Regions from separate parts of the Halanaerobaculum tunisiense genome, predicted to be linked through region 3. Evidence: riboswitches for the same ligand, from Rfam matches in the RefSeq annotation. Region 3 holds a riboswitch; each other region holds the start of a gene.
The links. A riboswitch is a leader RNA that binds a small molecule or an ion and turns the genes downstream of it on or off. The one in region 3 is predicted to bind S-adenosylmethionine.
Positions count from the first base shown of each region.

Region 1: another riboswitch for S-adenosylmethionine. It lies ahead of metK (methionine adenosyltransferase); the one in region 3 lies ahead of ACYQ3D_RS09370 (methionine ABC transporter ATP-binding protein).
Region 2: another riboswitch for S-adenosylmethionine. It lies ahead of ACYQ3D_RS08980 (hypothetical protein); the one in region 3 lies ahead of ACYQ3D_RS09370 (methionine ABC transporter ATP-binding protein).
Region 4: another riboswitch for S-adenosylmethionine. It lies ahead of ACYQ3D_RS08815 (O-acetylhomoserine aminocarboxypropyltransferase/cysteine synthase family protein); the one in region 3 lies ahead of ACYQ3D_RS09370 (methionine ABC transporter ATP-binding protein).

Region 1 covers NZ_BAAHYI010000003.1:78,550-83,525, reverse strand. Annotated here, with positions in the region: gene ACYQ3D_RS03410 (ECF transporter S component) at 66-629, shown strand; gene ACYQ3D_RS03405 (GerAB/ArcD/ProY family transporter) at 865-1,944, shown strand; SAM riboswitch class I at 2,006-2,104, shown strand; gene metK (methionine adenosyltransferase) at 2,331-3,509, shown strand; gene ACYQ3D_RS03395 (D-2-hydroxyacid dehydrogenase) at 3,766-4,728, shown strand; gene ACYQ3D_RS03390 (hypothetical protein) at 4,762-4,976, opposite strand, start outside.
Region 2 covers NZ_BAAHYI010000009.1:60,894-65,869, forward strand. Annotated here, with positions in the region: gene ACYQ3D_RS08970 (aldose epimerase family protein) at 1-217, opposite strand, end outside; gene ACYQ3D_RS08975 (ArsR/SmtB family transcription factor) at 460-1,392, opposite strand; SAM riboswitch class I at 1,553-1,733, shown strand; gene ACYQ3D_RS08980 (hypothetical protein) at 1,776-2,468, shown strand; gene ACYQ3D_RS08985 (homocysteine S-methyltransferase family protein) at 2,622-4,976, shown strand, end outside.
Region 3 covers NZ_BAAHYI010000010.1:33,398-38,373, forward strand. Annotated here, with positions in the region: gene ACYQ3D_RS09360 (heavy metal translocating P-type ATPase) at 1-1,355, shown strand, start outside; gene ACYQ3D_RS09365 (TIGR03905 family TSCPD domain-containing protein) at 1,439-1,681, shown strand; SAM riboswitch class I at 1,775-1,882, shown strand; gene ACYQ3D_RS09370 (methionine ABC transporter ATP-binding protein) at 1,978-3,030, shown strand; gene ACYQ3D_RS09375 (methionine ABC transporter permease) at 3,035-3,673, shown strand; gene ACYQ3D_RS09380 (MetQ/NlpA family ABC transporter substrate-binding protein) at 3,778-4,590, shown strand; gene ACYQ3D_RS09385 (cell wall hydrolase) at 4,652-4,976, opposite strand, start outside.
Region 4 covers NZ_BAAHYI010000009.1:22,675-27,650, forward strand. Annotated here, with positions in the region: gene thiI (tRNA uracil 4-sulfurtransferase ThiI) at 1-274, shown strand, start outside; gene ACYQ3D_RS08800 (hypothetical protein) at 327-1,469, opposite strand; gene ACYQ3D_RS08805 (hypothetical protein) at 1,528-2,325, opposite strand; gene ACYQ3D_RS08810 (DUF6897 domain-containing protein) at 2,517-2,705, shown strand; SAM riboswitch class I at 2,758-2,860, shown strand; gene ACYQ3D_RS08815 (O-acetylhomoserine aminocarboxypropyltransferase/cysteine synthase family protein) at 2,925-4,121, shown strand; gene ACYQ3D_RS08820 (hypothetical protein) at 4,177-4,482, shown strand; gene ACYQ3D_RS08825 (type I phosphomannose isomerase catalytic subunit) at 4,570-4,976, shown strand, end outside.

The DNA.
Region 1 (4,976 bases), on a different contig from region 3:
CTAGTCATCCTGGAGTTGATCCAGGATTTTTATTTTGGATTGATAAATTTAAAAGGAGGATTAAAATGGATATTAGAAAAATAACCAACATAGGGGTATTAGTAGCAATGTCACTAATATTAATGATAGCAGTTCGATTTCCATTGTTTCAACCATTTTTGATTTATGAACCAGGTGATATACCACTTTTAATTATTACTTTTTTATACGGGCCAATTCCAGCTGTAACAGCTACAGTAGTTTTATCAATAATGATGTCTTTATTTACAGGGCTAGGAGGCCCTTTTGGAGCTGTTATGCATTTTTTAGCTACTGGCTGTTTAGTTGGAGTAGCAGGGTATATTTATAAAAAGTTTCATAATATAAAGGGAGCTATTTTAGGACTAGTTTGTGGATCTCTTACTATGACAGGGGTTATGAGTATAGCTAATTTAGTTTTAAATCCTATCTTCTATGGAATTCCATATGTGAAGACACTTAAGATGTTACTACCAGGAATTATCCCCTTTAATTTAAGTAAGGCATTTATCAACTCAGGAGTTACATTATTAGTCTATAAAAGATTAGCCAATTTCTTACGAAGAAGGGGTTTATTATATTCTACTGTCGATTCAGTTGATAATGTTTAATAAAACAAGCTATATTATTAGGGGGAGCAAGAGATCATTTTATTTACTAAAATAATTTTGATATAAAGTGTAATTTTTGTAGTGTATTAGGTAAGAGCTTTCTCACTCTTATCTAGTAGTTAAGAGAGGAAATACTCTATAGCAATTAAGTTATGAAAAATGTAGTATATTTTGTATAATATTTAATTACTTAATAAAACTAATCATAGCATCGATTATATAATTAGGTGATTAGATGAAGAAAAAGATAACTGCAAATCAAGTGTTTTATATCTGCTTAGCAATTGTTTTACCAACACTTATTTTAACAGCAGCTGCTGGATTAGCTGAAGACGGCAAGCAATTAGGCTGGGTATTAGTTATGGTAGCGGGGGGATTGGGAGGTATATTACAGTATTTCACTTTAAAGTTGAGTTTTAATTTTTCTAATCAAACTATTGTCCAAGATTGTAAAAAGTTATTAGGGCCAATATTAGGGAAATTAGTAGTTGTGCCTTATATGATTATAATTTTATATGATGCAGGCTTTATATTATTTGAAGAGGCTTATTATATTAAATTTGTGATGCCTAGTATATCCTATGGTTTTATTTATCTGATCTTAAGTGGGTTGGCAGTTTATTTAGTCTATGTAGGTATTGAATCGCTAGCAAGAGTTGTTCACTTAGGTATGATAGCTGTGCTTGCTATGATTATGATTTCTTTTTTACTTATACTTTTAAACCCAGGTGTATTGGATTTTAAGCGTCTGCAACCAGTAGAATTTGATCTGCTGACAATAGTGCGAGGAAGTATCTTTCCTAGTAATTGGTTTTTATTAGTTCCTAATTTGTTATTAATGCTCAAGCCTTATTTTAAAGATAAATCTAAAGTTATTTATTATAGTTTAGGGAGTAATTTAGTTATTCAATTAATAACTATTATGTTATATATATTGTCTGTAAGTTTGTTAGGGGTTGATTTAGTTGCTAATTTGACTTTTCCTTTTTATGATATAATTAAATTTGGTATTAGAGGATTAGAAATTATTGTTTTTTCAACTTGGGTGGTTGGAGCAGCATTAAAATTAGGTATTTTTTATTTTGTTGGTCATAAAGTAGTTGTAGAGTGGTTTGAACTAAGAAATGATAAAAGTATTATTATTCCTATTGCAGTCTTTATTGGTTCATTTTCTTTATTTCAATATAAAGACGTGTATTTAGAAGCTATCATAAGAAATATTGTTTTTGCTGAAATAATTTATTTTTATTTACCTTTACCGATCTTATTTATGATAATTTATTTATTCTTAGGTAATAAAGCAGGCAGAAATTAATTGGTGATTGACATAATCTTGTGGTTATGATAGGATTATAGTGACAAAAAAAGAATAAGGTAATGCATCACGAGTAGTGGAGGGACAGGCCCGATGAAGCTCAGCAACCGCCTATTTAGGAAAGGTGCTAATTCCTGCCAGATCACTGGGGAGATGTATTAGTCAGTTTGCTATCTCTCCTGTATTTAGGAGAGTTTTTTATTTGATTTTTTTGATATAAAGTGTAACTTTATAAAGTTACACTTTAATCTCTGCAATCTTAAAATTCATTCCGGAAAGCTTGCAAGTAAGCTTTTTTCCGAACTAGCTGTTGAATTTTTGTTAGTTATTTTTTATTAAAAAGTGAAACACTATTAGATCTCGTTGTGGAGAAAGGAGTTATTAATATGACAGAGAGAAGTTTTTTTACTTCAGAATCAGTTACAGAAGGACATCCAGATAAAGTAGCAGATCAGATTTCTGATGCTATTTTGGATGCTATTTTAGCTAAGGATCCCCAGGCTAGAGTAGCTTGTGAGACTACAGTAACTACAGGGATGGTACTAATTGCAGGAGAAATTTCTACTGAATGTTATGTAGATATTCCTAAAATTGCCCGGAAGACGATTAAGGATATCGGTTATACTAGAGCCAAGTATGGCTTTGATGGGGCAACTTGCGCTGTATTAACATCAATTGATGAACAATCACCTGATATTGCTCAAGGAGTTAATGAAGCACTAGAGGCTGAAAAAGGAGAAGCTGAGGAGATTGGGGCAGGAGATCAAGGTATTATGTTTGGCTATGCTACTGATGAGACAGAAGAATTGATGCCGTTGCCGATTACCCTATCTCATAAGTTGGCCCGGAAGTTAGCAGAAGTAAGAAGAGAAGGACCACTGGATTATTTGCGACCTGATGGTAAGACACAGGTAACAATAGAGTATGAAGATGATCAACCAGTGAGGGCTGATGCTGTGGTAGTTTCGACTCAACATCATCCTGATATTGGCTTGGAGAAACTAAGAAAAGATGTGATTGCTGAGATAATCAAGCCTGTAATTGCTGATGAGTTGTTAGATGAAGATACTACATATTATATTAATCCTACTGGACGTTTTGTAATTGGTGGTCCCCAGGGAGATGCTGGCTTAACAGGTAGAAAGATAATCGTTGATACCTATGGGGGTAGTGCTCGTCATGGGGGAGGAGCTTTCTCTGGTAAAGATGCTACTAAAGTAGATCGGTCTGCTTCTTATGCAGCTCGTTATGTAGCGAAGAATATAGTAGCTGCAGGCTTAGCAGATAAATGTGAAGTACAGCTATCTTATGCTATTGGAGTAGCTCAGCCAGTATCAATTATGGTTGATACTTTTGGTACGGCTAAGATTGCTGAAAGCAAAATTGAAAATTTAATTGAGCAGGAATTTGATTTACGGCCGGGGCAGATTATTACAGATCTTGCTTTAAACCAGCCTATCTATCAGTCTACAGCTGCTTATGGTCACTTTGGTCGGCCTGATTTGGATTTACCTTGGGAACGGACTGATAAAGCTGTTAGTTTAAAAGAAAAAGCAAATTTATAAGTTAAGTGATGCCGCCTGTTAGTAGGGCGGTATTTATTATTTTAAATATCGTTTTAAGTGATACTTTCTGGCAATAGCTATTAGCTGTCTGCTATGTGTCGTGTGCTATGAGCTAATTCAAAACCTTTAAAGAGATTTGAACTGTATTTATGATTTTGAATTTGCTCACGACTCATAACTCATAGCACACAGCTAATCAGGAGAATAATGACTATAGACTGTATTTGTTGTAAACTATAATAAAGGGAGGGATAAGGTGCCAGAAAAATTAGAGATTCTTATGATGTTTGATCATGATTTTACTACTCAACAATTATCTAGTCTGGAAGAATTAGATTCTTCAATTAAGCTAACAGAGGTTGGACCAGGTCAGGTTACTAGGGAGCTGATTCAGCAGGCAGAAGTTATTTTTGGTTGGCCAAAGGAGGAGCAATTAGCAGAAGCTAAAAACTTACAGTGGCTACATTTACCTAGTGCTGGAGCAAGTGAGTTTGTTGACCGGGATTTGTATCCTAATCAAGATGTGATTTTGACTAATTCTAGTGGGGTGTATGGTCTTCCGATTGCCGAACATGTGTTTAGCTTAATTTTAGCTTTTAATCGGAATTTACCTCAGTATCTAGAACAACAAGGAAAGAAAGAGTGGCAACCTTTAGAAGTTACTAAAGACCTGGCTAAGTCTCAGTTAGGAATTATTGGCTTAGGAGATATAGGAACACAAGTTGCTTGGCGAGCTCATGCTTGGGGAGCTAGAGTAGTAACAGTAGAAAAAAGTGTGGATCAGGTACCGGATTATGTTGATCAAGCTTATGATACTACAGGACTTAATCAGGTTTTACAGGAGTCAGATTATATAGTATTAGCTTTACCGATCACCGAAGAAACAAAAGGTTTAATTGGAACTGAAGAATTGCAATTGATGAAAGAGGATGCTTTTCTTGTTAATGTTGGTAGAGGAGGTTTAATAGATCAATCTGCTTTGCTACAGGCCTTAACTGAAGGTTGGATAGCAGGAGCTGGATTGGATGTTACTACTCCGGAACCATTACCTGAGGATAGTCCATTATGGGACTTATCAAATCTGTTATTAACTCCTCATCATGCTGGGTCTTCACCAACTAATCGAGTTAGAAGTTTCAATATCTTTAGTGAAAACCTAAAACATTATCTACAGGGAGAAGAATTGGAGAATGTAGTTGATTTTGAGGAAGGTTACTAAAAGTTAGAAAGTTGGCCCGGGATCTCCCGGGCTTTACCCTTGGAGATTGATAGTAGGTTGTAAGGTGTTTTGTTCTTTGAAATAACGACCTTGTTCTAAGAAAAGTTCAGTTATTTCTAATTGTAGATTTTTTAATGTAGGCTGAGATACTAATTTTTGTGGTTCAGTTTTATTTGCAATCCATTCAGTTAATTTTTTTCTTGTCTGTTTATAGGTAGCATTGATTAATTTATGACTATCAGTAGGTA
Region 2 (4,976 bases), on a different contig from region 3:
CTAATTCTGTTACCTCCCAGATTCTTTTATCTAAACCAATTAATCCACCATGGAGATTATTCTGACCATCATTTTGAGCTAATTTATATACTTTTTCATTTAAAGTAAATTCTGCATTGGCTATTCTTCCTGCATGTCTACCTATTATAGCTCCAAAATAAGGTGACTTTTCTTCATAAGCAGTTATATTATCAAAACCTAAAACTACATTTTCCATTTTGCCTTCCTTATCGGGAGTATAAATTCCTGTTATAATCCCCCCCCATAATTAAGTATATCCACTTCTATCTTTTTATTTATTAATTTGTATTTAAATACTTCTCTTCCATTTTTTAATTTCCCAAATCTTTCTTTATTAATTTTCATTAAATCACCACCTCAACTAAGTTTAGTAAATATTAAAATAAAAAATATTATTAGATCATAAATAAAATCTATAATCTAGTAAAGAATTAATAATTAATCCTTATAAGCATAATGCAAACGCATTATAATATCTTGTTCATAATTACCAAATTTACTCCCAAAAAGATTGATTCCACCAACGTTTCTAGCATCTTCTTTAACTCCTATTTTGAAATTAATAAATTTGTTTTCTTGAATATCTAAGTCTGATATTTTCTTCTTTGATATTTGTTTGCCATCAATATATGTACCTGTATCATCTATTGTCCACACTTTTAATAAACCATATTGAGTTAATCCTGCATTCCACCAATTAGGATTTAGTTTGCCCCGTTTTTCACCAAAGTCACCAGGACAAGTCCAAGTTCCTACCTCAATGCCATTAATCCAAATTGTAATATCAGAAGGCCATTCTTTATTAAAACCAGGAGCTTCAGAACAGATCTCCATGCTTAATTCTAATTTCTTAGTAGTAGAATTAGCAGGTAAATTATTAGGAAACTTATATTTTATATATCCTTGTTCAAACCATAGTAATTGAGCATTACTATGTTCTGGTTCAAAAAAAGACCTTTCATCATCAAGGATACCTACATATCCCTCTTTAGTAGCTATTCCACAAGAAGGTTTAATATCAAAGTCCTTATAATTACCAATTGGCATTGATACTTTGACAAGATTAGCATTAAAATTAACATTCGAGTCTAAAAATCTAATCAAAATACTATCATAAGTGCGTGAACATAACTTTTGTGATCCATGACTACCTGGTTTATAATGAGCTTTAATTAATCCAGCTTCTTCTAATTTTTTTATATTAACAGTAACTGAAGATGGTGGCATATCTAACTTATTAGAAATTTCATTTAAGTTCATTTCATGGCTGTTTAAAAGTTCTAAAATGTTTATTCTTGATTCTGAACTAAGAGCCTTCATAACTTTTATAGTTTCTTCTTTATTTTCTATTTCTAGTATTTTTCCTTGCATGCTAATAACTCCTTTCCAATTTTAATTCTCATATTTTTATTTTAATATATATTAAAATAAATTACAAATAAAAATTGCATTAAGTATCTGAAAAAAATTTTATTTTGACAAATTTTAAATTTGATGTTATACTTGTGGATAATAATTAAATAAAATTTATTCCTTATTCAGAGAGGTGGAGGGACTGGCCCGATGAAGCCCGGCAACCAGTAGTAAATTTTAGTTTGAGCTTAAGATTAAGTTTGAGCCAGAAGTATTATTGCTTAAACTCAGCCTTAAACTTAAACTTTAAAATACTACAGTGGTGCCAACTCCTGCAGGGTAATTCTGAGAGATAAGGGAAGATGATAACTCCTCTTCTCTCAGCAGAAGAGGTTTTTTTAATGGAGGGGTTAATTATTAGCCAAAAGATAACAGTTAAAATTCCTACAGAAGATGTAAAACAAGAGTTAGGTTACCAAGAACAGACTGAATCAAGTCCCAAAATAGAAAGTATGATTGTTAATACTATAGATTATGCTAGGCCTTTATTAGAACCTAGAGGAAAGTATATCATCTTAGAAAAAATAGAGATTAACCAAGCTAAAGTCAATCTGGCGCAAGGAAAACTTACTTTTCAAAGCCAGGATATAGCTGACTTATTAGCTAACCAAGAAGCAGTTGCTCTCTTAGCAGTAACTATTGGCGATAAAATAGAAAAGAAAGTAGAACAACTCTTTGCTCAGGGCCAACTTACTAAAGCAACTACTTTAGATGCCATTGGTTCAGTGGCAGTAGAAGAGGCAGCTAATCAATTAACTCATAAGATTAAACAAGAGGCTCTAGCTAGAGACCTGCCCTATTTAACTATGAGGTATAGCCCAGGCTACGGAGATTCCACTTTGGATATCCAGCCCCAACTACTTAATTTATTAGCCGGGGCAAATTTAGGGATTACTACTAACCAAAGTTTTTTATTACAACCCCAAAAATCAATCACAGCCTTGATTGGTTTAGGAGTAGAAGAAACTGAGCAGGCAGGTTGTGATTTTGATTGTAGGAATTGTGAATTGGAAAGTTGTATTTATAATAATTGATAATTGAAAATGGAGAATTGATAATTGATAATTAAACTAATAACATCAAATTTATAAATATATTTACAACCAAAATTTTATAAAAAATGGTTTTTAACTCTCAATTATCAATTGTCAATTCTGAATTTTAATAACGAAAGGAGTATATAGTAGATGAGTAGTCTAGTAGATAAATTAGAAGAACAGATTTTAGTATTAGATGGTGCCTTAGGTACCGAACTACAACAGAAAGAACTTCAGGTAGGCGATTGCCCTGAAGAACTTAATTTAATCAACCCGGAAGTACTACAAGAGATCCATCAGAGTTATCTCCAAGCAGGTAGCGATCTAATCCAGACTAATACTTTTGGGGCCAATAGATTTAAGTTAGCTGAGTATGGATTAGCAGACCAAATTAAGGCGATTAATCGCCAAGGAGTTAAGTTGGCCCAAGAAGTAGCTAGTGAAGCCTTTATTTCAGCCTCTATTGGGCCAACTGGTAAATTACTAGAACCAATTGGGGAACTATCCTTTCAAGAAGCTTATGATGCTTTCGCCCACCAAGCCCAGATTCTAGCAGAAGCTGGAGCTGATCTGATTAATATTGAAACAATGACTGACCTACAGGAAGCAAGAGCAGCTGTGATTGCTGTTAAGGAGACCACCTCCCTTCCTGTTATTGTGAACTTAACTTATGAAGAAGAGCTAAAGACAATGACAGGCACAGACCCTGAGACAGCAGTTACTGTTTTTACAGCGCTAGGAGCAGATATAATAGGGGTTAACTGTAGTTTAGGTCCTGCTAAGTTAGTTGATATTATAGAAGCTATGGGCCAACATACCGATCTTCCTCTGTGTGTTCAGCCTAATGCTGGCTTACCAATCTTAGATGAAAATAATGAAACTGTATTCCCTATGTCAGCTGCGGAAATGGCCGATTATATTTCTGACTTTATAGCGGCTGGAGCAAATATAATTGGTGGTTGTTGTGGTTCTACTCCGGAGTACATAAAATTAGTTAAAGAGCAAGTAACAGAAGTTAAACCTAAAAAAAGGACGACTTCTACAGAAGCTAAATTAGCTAGCCGGAGTAAGACGGTAACTATTAGTGATAATCTACCGACGCGGATTATTGGCGAACGGATTAATCCTACTAGTCGCGATGAATTATCCACTCAATTAGCTAAGCAAAATATGGAGCTTGTGGCCCAAGAAGCTACTCAACAACTAAAAGCTGGAGCGGATATCTTAGATGTTAATGTTGGGGTACCTGAAATTGATCAAGCGCAGGCAATGAAGTTGGCCCTGGGAACAGTCCATAATGTAGCTGATATACCTGTCTCTATTGATACAACTGATCAAGAAGTCTTAAAAGCAGGACTCCAACAAGTTGTTGGGAAACCACTAATCAATTCCGTAACTGGTGAACAAGATAGTTTGGATAAAATCTTACCTTTAGCTAAAAAGTATGGAGCAGCAGTTTTAGGATTGACTTTAGATGAAGATGGGATCCCCTCCACTGCTGAAGGACGGTTAGAGATCGCTCAAAAAATTGTTCAGCAAGCTCAAGAAATTGGGATCAGGCGAAAAGACATCTGGATTGATACTTTAGCTTTAGCAGCTAGTGCTGAACAGGATAAAGTCCAAGAAACAATCCGGGCTATTCGGTTGATTAAAGAGAAGTTAGGAGTAGCTACAGTATTAGGAGTGAGTAATATTTCCTATGGTCTACCAGCTAGAGAACAAGTCAATACCACCTATTTAGCTATGGCTATTCAAGCTGGATTAAATGCTCCTATTATGGATCCTACTAGTCAAGCTATGCAGGCTACTTTAAAAGCTAGTGACTTATTAGTAAATCGTGATCCTGCCGGAGATAGATATTTAAGTGCCTATACTAATCAACCAACAGATACAACTAAAGATCCAGCCCAGGAAAATGATCCAGAAGATAGTGATCTAGTAACTCAGATCCACCAGTCTGTATTAGAAGGGGCTAAAGATAATATAAATAAGCAACTAGAACTAGCTTTAGAGAACTGCTCTGCTTTAGAAATTGTTAATCAGGCTTTGATCCCCGGAATTAAAGAAGTAGGTAATAAATATGACGCAGGAACTTATTTCTTACCTCAGTTAATGATGGCAGCCGAAACAATGCAGCAGGCATTTTCTAAGCTAAAACCCCTGTTGGCTGAAGCAGATCAACAAAAAAATTTAGGTACTATCCTCTTAGCTACCGTTAAGGGAGATATTCATGATATTGGGAAGAATATTGTTAAGATTATGCTCCAAAATAACGGTTTTGAGGTCATTGATTTAGGAAAAGATGTTCCTACAGAGGAAATAATCAATCAGGCTAGTAAACCAGAAGTGGATGTCGTTGGTTTGAGTGCTTTAATGACTACTACTATGCCCCGTATGGAAGAAATCACAACTAAACTTAAAGAAGTAGCTCCCCAGACTAAAGTTTTATTAGGCGGAGCAGTTGTTACAGAAGATTATACTACTAATATAGAGGCTGATGGCTAT
Region 3 (4,976 bases):
CTGGTGAATCAGTTCCGCGTAGTATAACAGCAGGTGAAGAGATTTTAAGTGGTTTTATTAACCAGGAAGGATTACTGACAATTAAAGTTACCTCTGAGTTTGGCGAGTCAACTGTTAATAAAATATTGGACTTAGTGGAGAATGCAGCTAGTGAAAAAGCACCAACAGAGAATTTTATTACTAAGTTTGCTCGCTATTATACTCCAGTAGTAGTTTTTGGGGCTTTAGCTTTAGCTATAATTCCTCCCTTATTTATTTCCGGAGCAGTCTTTAGTGATTGGTTGTATCGGGCTTTAATCTTCTTAGTTGTTTCCTGTCCTTGTGCTTTAGTTGTCTCAATTCCTTTAGGATTCTTTGGAGGAATTGGTTCCGCTTCTCAACAAGGGGTATTAGTTAAAGGAGGTAATTATTTAGAAGCCTTAAATAATGTTCAGACAGTTGTGTTGGATAAGACAGGTACTCTAACAGAAGGTGTCTTTGCTGTGACTAAGTTGGTTCCAGAAGAAGGTTGGTCAGAGGAAGAACTGTTAGAATTAGCTGCTCAGGTAGAGACTAATTCTAATCATCCAATTGCTGAATCAATCTTAGAAGCTTATGATGGAGCAGAAATCAGTAGTGAAGATATAGATAGTTATCAAGAAATTGCTGGTCATGGTTTAGATGTGGTTGTAGAGGAGAAGGAAATTTTAGCTGGGAATCATAAATTAATGGAAGCAGAAGGAATTAGTTATTCTTCGCCAGAAGAATCAGGAACAGTAATTCATGTAGCTTGCGATAGGAGCTATGTAGGTTATATTCTGATTAATGACCGGATTAAAGAAGACTCTGCCGAAGCAATTGCTGGCTTAAAAGAGCTTGGTGTAAAAAAAATAGTTATGTTAACAGGAGATAATCAGCAAGTAGCTAGCAGTGTAGCTGAGCAGTTGGATTTAGATCAGTATTATGCTGAATTATTACCAGATGATAAGCTAGCTGAAGTAGAGAACTTGCTTACAGACCAAAGTGATAGTGATAAGTTAGTTTTTGTAGGAGATGGTATTAATGATGCTCCAGTGTTGGCTAGATCAGATATTGGTGTTGCTATGGGAGGTTTAGGCTCTGATGCTGCTATTGAAGCAGCTGATGTTGTGCTGATGAAGGATCAACCATCTAGTTTAGTAGATGCTATTAATGTAGCTAATTTCACTCGGAAGGTCGTCTGGCAGAATATTATTCTAGCTTTAGGGATTAAAGGTATAGTGTTACTTATGGGGGCTTTTGGGATGGCTAGTATGTGGCAGGCAGTTTTTGCTGATGTAGGTGTAGCAGTTTTGGCTGTTTTAAATGCTATGCGGATTACAAGATCTGAATTTTAGATGAGTTCATTGGTTATTATATTTGATTATTAGCTATAATTTTTATATACTAAAAAAAGAATTCTTAATTAGGGGGATTAATAATGAAGAAGACATTTAAACCAGATGGTGTATGTGCTCAAGAAATTAAGTTTGAAGTCAATGATAGTGGAATTATTGAGGAAGTAGAATTCATAGGTGGTTGTAGTGGCAATTCAACTGGTATAGCAGCTTTAGTAGAAGGAGCTAAGGTAGAAGAGGTAGCAGCTAGATTAGAAGGAATTACTTGTAGAAATCAGACTTCTTGTCCTGATCAATTGAGTCAAGCTTTACAAGAGGTATTCTAAAACAGCTTGACTAGATCTTCCCTTGGATAGCTCTTGACAAGTTAAGACTCAACTGTTATGATATTTATAACTTAATTGAAATTTAATAGAAATCTCTTATCGAGAGAGGTGGAGGGACTGGCCCGATGAAGCCCAGCAACCAGTACTTACTTTTATAAGTACCCGGTGCTAATTCCTGCAGTTATTCCTGATAGATAAGAGGGGAGTTAATTAACCTCTTCTCTTATGGGAAGGGGAATTTTTATTTTAAATATAAATTAGTTAAATTTAGTAAATTAGAAGGAGTAGATATAGCTATGATTGAAGTTCAGAATCTAGATAAGATATATCACAGTGAAGAAGGTCCAGTTACAGCTTTAGAAGGAATTGATTTAGAAGTTACAGCAGGAGAGATTTTTGGAGTGATTGGCCCGAGTGGGGCTGGAAAAAGTACTTTAATTCGTTGTCTGAACTTACTAGAACGGCCAACAAGTGGCCAAGTTATTGTCGACGGAGAGGATTTAACAGAATTAAGCACATCGCAATTACGAAAGGCACGAAAAGAGATAGGAATGATCTTCCAAAACTTTAATCTGTTACAGTCACGTACAGTGGCAGAGAATGTAGCTTTTTGTTTAGAGATTGCTGGTAAAGGAAAGAGAGAAATAAATCCTAAAGTAGAGGAGTTATTAGAGTTAGTAGGACTGGCAGATAAGGCTGATAACTATCCTAGTCAGCTAAGTGGTGGTCAACAACAGAGAGTAGGGATCGCCCGTGCTTTAGCTAATGATCCTAAGGTGTTGTTGTGTGATGAGGCGACATCTTCTTTGGATCCAGAGACGACTCATTCGATTTTAGAGTTACTCCAAGATATTAATCACCAGTTAGGGATTACTATTGTATTAATTACTCATGAGATGGAAGTGATCAAAGAAATCTGTACTCAGGTAGCAGTCATAGAAGAAGGGAAGATTGTAGAACAAGGTGATATCCTTAATATCTTTACAGCTCCTCAAGAACCAGTAACTAAGAATTTTTTACAACGAGTAGTTAATGCTAATGTTCCCGAGGAGTTATTATCAAGAGTAACTGTTAATAATCCTGATCAAGGAAGATTAATCAAGATCAGCTTTACTGGTGATTCAGCTGGGGAACCGATAGTCTCTGATTTTGTCCATACTCATCAAGTTAATGCTAATATCTTATACGGTAATATTGATAAAATTCAGGGAACTCCTTTTGGAACTTTAATTATCGAGTTAACAGGAGATAGAGAGCAGATTAAAACAGGAATTGAAGATCTTCAACAACAGGAAAAAGTTAAAATTGAGGTGATTGAAGGTGCAGAATCTATTAGTTTATCTAACTAAAAATATGGGCTTATTATGGGCAGGAATCCAAGAGACTATTTATATGGTTGGTGTATCTATGTGTGTAGCTGTCTTATTTGGTATTCCTTTAGGAGTAGGGGTAGTGGTTACAGATAAAGAACATATTCTGGAGAATAAGTATTTGAATCTAATTTTGACTACTATTATTAATATTACTCGGTCAATTCCTTTTATTGTTTTAATGGTAGCCTTGATTCCCTTCACCCGTTTAGTTGTAGGGACTTCAGTTGGTACTACAGCTGCTATTGTTCCCCTTACTATAGCTGCTATTCCTTTTGTAGGTAGAATTGTAGAGAACTCGTTAAAAGGGGTTGATAATGGAGTTATAGAAGCTGCTCAATCTATGGGAGCTACTCCCTGGCAGATTATTAGTAAGGTTTTATTACCAGAGTCTTTACCATCTTTAACTTTAGGATTAACTATTACAGGGATTACTCTGATTGGTTTTTCAGCTATTGCAGGAGCAATTGGAGCCGGTGGCTTAGGTGATATTGCAGTTCGGTATGGTTATCATCGGTTTCAGACTGATGTTATGATCAAGACGATTATTTTATTAATTATTCTAGTCCAGTCAGTCCAAAGTTTTGGTAATTGGTTAGCTCAAAGATTAGATCATAGTTAAAGTTAGTTAACAGTTTACAATTTACAGTTAGAATAATTAGTAAATTATAGGTTTTTAATTAAAAATTTCAAACTGTAAATTATATAAAATGAGGAGGAGAGAAGATGAGAAAAAGAATTATTTTAGCAGTAGCTGTTCTATTGATAGCGACATTAGTAGTAGGTTGTGGAGGAAGTCAGGAAGCAACCCAGGAAAAAGAAAAATTAGTAATCGGGGCTACGCCAGCTCCCCATGCAAAGATTCTAAAGCAGGTAGTTAAACCTTTATTGGCTGAAGAGGGAATTGAATTGGAAGTCAAAGAATTTACTGATTATGTGACACCTAATCTTGCTTTAGATGACGGAAGTATTGATGCTAACTACTTCCAACATGTGCCTTATCTGAATAACTTTAAAGAAGAGCGAGACTTAGATTTAACTTATTTAACTAAAGTTCATTTAGAACCAATGGGCCTTTATTCCGAAGAAATTAGTGATCTTAAGGAGTTAGAGCCAGGATCTACAATTGCTATTCCTAATGATGCAACTAATGAAGGAAGAGCTTTATTACTATTAGAATCTGCTGATTTAATTGAGTTAAGTGATGAAGCTGGGCTAAAGGCTACTCCAGTTGATATAGTGGAGAATCCTAAGGATCTCCAATTTGATGAATTAGCAGCAGCTCAATTACCTAGAGTTTTAGGGGATGTTACAGCAGTAATCATCAATACTAATTATGCTTTAGAAGGCGATTTAGTTCCTACTGAAGATGCAGTTATTATGGAAGGAAGCGATTCTCCATATGGAAATGTTTTAGCAGTTAGGAGCGAAGATAAGAATAATAAGTTACTTAAAAAATTAGCTGCTGCTCTTACTTCTCAAGAAGTAAAAGATTATATCCAAGAGGAATATGAGGGAGCAATTGTGTCAGTATTTTAACTTAGTTAAGCATGCCTTGCTACAAAGGCATGCTTTTTACTTTAGGTGATTGATGTAAATTCTACCTAGCAAAAACATGTTTACCAATTCTACGGACTACCTGTCTAGAATAGATCCAGCGGGAAGTAACTTTAGCAGGGTTATAGTAATAAATACAACCATAGGTTGGATCCCAACCCCGTAGGGCAGCTAAAGTAGCTCTGATAGTTCTTTCACTAGGGGAATGGCTCCAAATATATCCTCGGGCTACTGCTGTAAAGGCCCAGGGCTGATAAATTACCCCAGATGCTGTATTAGGAAATTTTGGATCTCGGACTCGGTTGAGGATTACAGCTCCTACTGCTACCTGTCCTACTAGCGATTCTCCTCTAGCTTCTGCGGAAATT
Region 4 (4,976 bases), on a different contig from region 3:
AGATTCAATGTATGTTACTAATGTTATGCCAGAAATGCCTATCTATAGACCATTAATTGGTTTAGATAAGATAGAAATAGAAGAGCGGGCTAAACAGATTGGTACTTATGAGATTTCGATTCAACCTTATGAGGATTGTTGTACTGTTTTTGTACCTAAAACTCCAGAAACTCATCCTACTTTAGAGCAGGTTAGAGCAGGGGAAGAAGATTTAGAGGTAGATGAGTTGATAAAAGAGGCTATTAAAGAAGTAGAAATTATAGAAATTAATTAAATTTAAAGAGAAGTAAAAACCTAGGGAAGTATCTTCCCTAGGTAACTATAAACTATTGATTTTGAGCTTCACAAGGTTGAGAAGTAATATTAACTGATTGAAGTCCAGGAAAAGTTATATCTGTTTGGTGTACTATCTCGCCAAGAAATTCATCAGGACAAGGATTTTCTTCATCTCCAGGACAAAAGATAGTTATAGTTCCTGTATCATTTTGGTCAATAGGAGTCTCAGTTAATTCTATCAGGAAATTACATAGTTGTTCTTCACCATTTTCTACCCATCTTCCTAAACCTCTAATTTCTGCTTCGGTATCATTGGCAAAACATCTGACTGAACAAAGTTCTCCTATATTTGATGGGGCTTCACCAGTTTCACTGTAGGCAAGTGAAACAGTAAATTCATTATCTTCATCATCTATAAAAGTGTTTGTATAATCAATTGAACTACCGTTAACATTACATCCCGTACAGACTTGAATATTTAAAGTACAGTCTGTTGATTCTACATCTTCAGGAGTATCAATTGTACATTCTGTATCAGTACCGCCGGGGGTAGTTACTTGACATTCACAAACTTCCTCGTCATCACCATTATCACCATTGTCACCGTTATCTTCATCATCTACAATACCGCAAGCAAATTCAAGAGTTCCTTCAATTTGCCAAACTTGTTCGCCACAAAGTTCATCATTGTCATCATCATCTAGTTCATCGACCTCATCTACATTAGCCCCAATAACTCGAAGGGTACCATCTTCGCCAAGACAACTAGCACCACAACCTATACAAACAGGTACAAAGTCATCTTCCTCTAAATCAAAGTCTTCAGGATCAACACAGATTAAGTCTTCAGAGCAGACAGCTGCTTGAGAACCTGCTTCTGGAGCAGATTCACTAACTACACATAAACTTACTATGGTCTTAATACAGCCTCTGATTGCTAGTTGAGTTACTGCAATTTCTCCACAAGTTTCAGTTTCTAAGGCACAAGAGATTTCTAGACAATCAAAACAGCCGTCTACAAAATAAGCAGCTAGATCAAAGTTTTCCGCGATATAGTCTTCTTCATCATCGTCAGGTATCTCAAAACCTTCGGGGATAACTAAGGTGCAACAAAAAGGAATCTCTTCACAGTCTTCACATTCGTCTAAATCTGGATCTAAGTTGCCTTCGGGACAACTTCTATTTTGACTCATATTTCCTCCTCCTTTTAATAAAATGAAAGAAAAAGTGTGGGTTGCCCCACACTACTAATTAGTCATTTACAGGTGCACAAGCAAATTCAAGAGTTCCTTCAATTTGCCAAACTTGCTCGCCACAAAGATCATCATTGTCATCATTATCTAGTTCATCGACATCATCTACATTAGCCCCAATAACTCGAAGGGTACCATCTTCGCCAGGACAACTAGCACCGCAACCTACACAAACAGGTACAAAGTCATCTTCTTCCAAATCAAAGTCTTCAGGATCAACACAGATTAAGTCTTCAGAACAGACAGCTGCTTGAGAACCTGCTTCTGGAGCAGATTCACTAACTACACATAAACTTCCTATTGTTTTAATACAGCCTTTGATTGCTAGTTGAGTTACTGCAATTTCTCCACAAGTTTCAGTTTCTAAGGCACAAGGGATTTCTAGACAATCAAAACAGCCGTCTACAAAATAAGCAGCTAGATCAAAGTTTTCCTCGATATAGTCTTCTTCGTCATCGTCAGGGATCTCAAAACCTTCCGGAATAACTAAGGTGCAACAAAAAGGAATCTCTTCACAGTCTTCACATTCGTCTAAGTCTGGATCAGGAGTACCTTCAGTACAACCACCATTTACTTGTTGAATCTCTAAATCTTCTTCAGCCATTCTTTCTCCTCCTTGGTTTTTACTTGTTTTTAGTGCTGACTCTGCACGTTTTGTTGACTCATCTTCGTTTAGTAAATTTTGATTTGTTTCTTTAGAAGAAGGGTAAATGATTTCCATAGGTCCTACTATAGTTGTTTGATTGTCTTCAAACTGTTTGCTTTGTAATAAACTTTTTACATCTACAAAATCCATTCTATCCCTCCTGTTAAATTACTAATATATATTATGCAATTCAGGAGTGAACTGGGATTTATCTTTTTGTTAAATGGTCTTTTTTCCGATGAGTCACTATATAATATGGTGTATAGAAAAAAATGTTAATAATAGATTATATTTTTTGATAAGTATCATAATATCTTAATAAGAAAAGGAGGAAATAGATTATGAATGTTAGTTTTATTAAAAATCATTTGTTAGGAGTGGAGGTGACTATCTATACTATGGGAGGGCAAGTGATAACAGGGGAAATTATCGAAGGGTCCGCTGATAATGAACAAGAAATTGTAATTATTAAAGATGATACAGAAGACTATATAATTGTTAATGTCAATGCTATAGAGATGATTAAGTAGGGTTGACAGTTTTATTAAAGTATGTTACTATTATTTAAAATCAAATATTTGACTCTTATCAAGAGTGGTGGAGGGACTGGCCCAAAGATGCCCGGCAACCCCCAATAGGGAAGGTGCCAATTCTTGCAATACCTAAGTGTATTGAAAGATAAGAAGAGTAATTAACCTCTTCTTATAAGAAGAGGATTTTTTATTTTATAATCAAGGGAGGTATTACCAATGAGTAGTCGCGAAGAAGAGTATAGTTTTGAGACTAAGGCGTTACACGGAGGTTATGACCCCCAGGAAGATAGTAATAATTCAAGAGCAGTTCCTATCTATCAGACAACTTCCTATGAATTTGATGATGCAGATCATGCTGCCAGTTTATTTGCCTTAGAAGAAGAGGGGAATATCTATTCTAGGATTGGAAATCCTACTAATGCTGTGTTAGAAGAAAGATTAGCTAACTTAGAAGGAGCAGAAGCGGGATTAGCTACATCATCAGGTATGGCTGCTATTGATTTAACAGCTTTAACTTTGTCTGATGGACCTGGAGAGATTGTAGCTTCTAAATATATTTACGGCGGTACATATCATTTATTCTCCGAAACTTTACCTAAGTATGGAATTGAAACCAACTTTGTTGACCCTCATGAGATTAAAAATTGGGAACAAGCAATTACTGAAGATACTAAGTTCTTATACTTAGAATCTCCAGGTAATCCTACCTTAGATGTAGTTGATATTGCAGCTGTAGCTGAGTTAGCCCATGAACATAATTTAAAGTTAGTAGTTGATAATACCTTTAATACACCTTATCTTTGCCAACCACTTAAATTAGGTGCTGATATTGTAATTCATTCTACTACTAAGTATATTGGAGGCCACGGAAGTTCTATTGGGGGAGTGATAGTTGGCCCACAAGACTTTATTGCTAAAGCTAGAACAGAAGGATATCGGGATACTGGACCAGCTATGAGTCCTTTTAATGCTTGGTTATTTATCCAAGGGTTAGAAACACTATCTTTAAGAATGGAAAAACATTCTCAAAATGCTTTGAAAGTAGCTAGTTGGTTAGAAGATCATCCGCAAGTTAAATGGGTTAGATATCCCGGGTTAGAGAGTCATCCCCAACATCAGTTAGCTGCTAAACAACAACGAAATTTTGGAGGAATGGTCTGTTTTGGTATCCAAGGTGGCTTTGCAGCTGGTAAAGATTTAGTTAATAATGTTCAACTTTGTTCCTTATTAGCTAACATAGGAGATACAAGAAGTTTAATTATCCACCCTGCTTCTACTACCCATGAACAATTATCTGCAGAAGAACAACAAGATGCGGGAATTACTGAAGATTTAATTCGGGTTTCTGTAGGGATTGAAGATCCAGCAGATATTATTGCTGATTTAGAACAAGCTTTTACTCAAGTTAAGTAATTTAAGCCCCCATCTGGGGGCTTTTATAGTTTAGAAGGGAGTTAAATATTAACAAATGAGGTCTGAATATAAATTATTGTTAACGGGGAGTATCATTGCTATAATAAGTATATTAGTAGTTATAGTAGTATCTTTTCTCCAATCCAATCCTATAACTAGTTTCCAACTTAGTGATACTTTATTTATAGAGTTCTTATTATTATTTACTGCTGGAATTTTTCTTTATTGTAAAGATAAAGTTTTATTTAAATTTGGACAAAATAAGACTAAGGAAGAAAGGGATAAATCGCAACAAGGATTAAATTTGTTAATTATTAGTCTGCCTATATTTATTATCAGTATTGTAGTTTCTTTGTTTTAAATAATAGAGCTAAGCAGGATAAATCACAGGTTATATTTAAAGATGTATAAAGAGGAATTATAATATTTAGCTAGAAAGGATGATAGGATGTATCCCTTAAAATTTGAACCAGTTTATAAAGAAAAAATCTGGGGTGGTAGTGCTTTAGCTACTGAGTTTGGTAGAGATTTATCTAGTGATTCAATCGGAGAAAGTTGGGAAGTTGCTGCTCATAAGAATGGTAGTAGCCAAATAACTAATGGAGAGTTTGCTGGCCAAGAATTAATGGAGGTTATTGAACAAGCAGGGGTTAAAATCTTAGGAGAGGAAGCACAAGCAGAAGATTATCAAAAGTTTCCTTTGTTAATCAAGTTACTGGATGCTAATGATAAATTATCAGTTCAAGTTCACCCCGATAATGAATATGCAGCTAGGCAAGAAGAAGGAGAATTAGGGAAGACAGAAATGTGGTATGTACTTACTGCTGAAGAGGGTGCTAAGTTAGTTTATGGTAT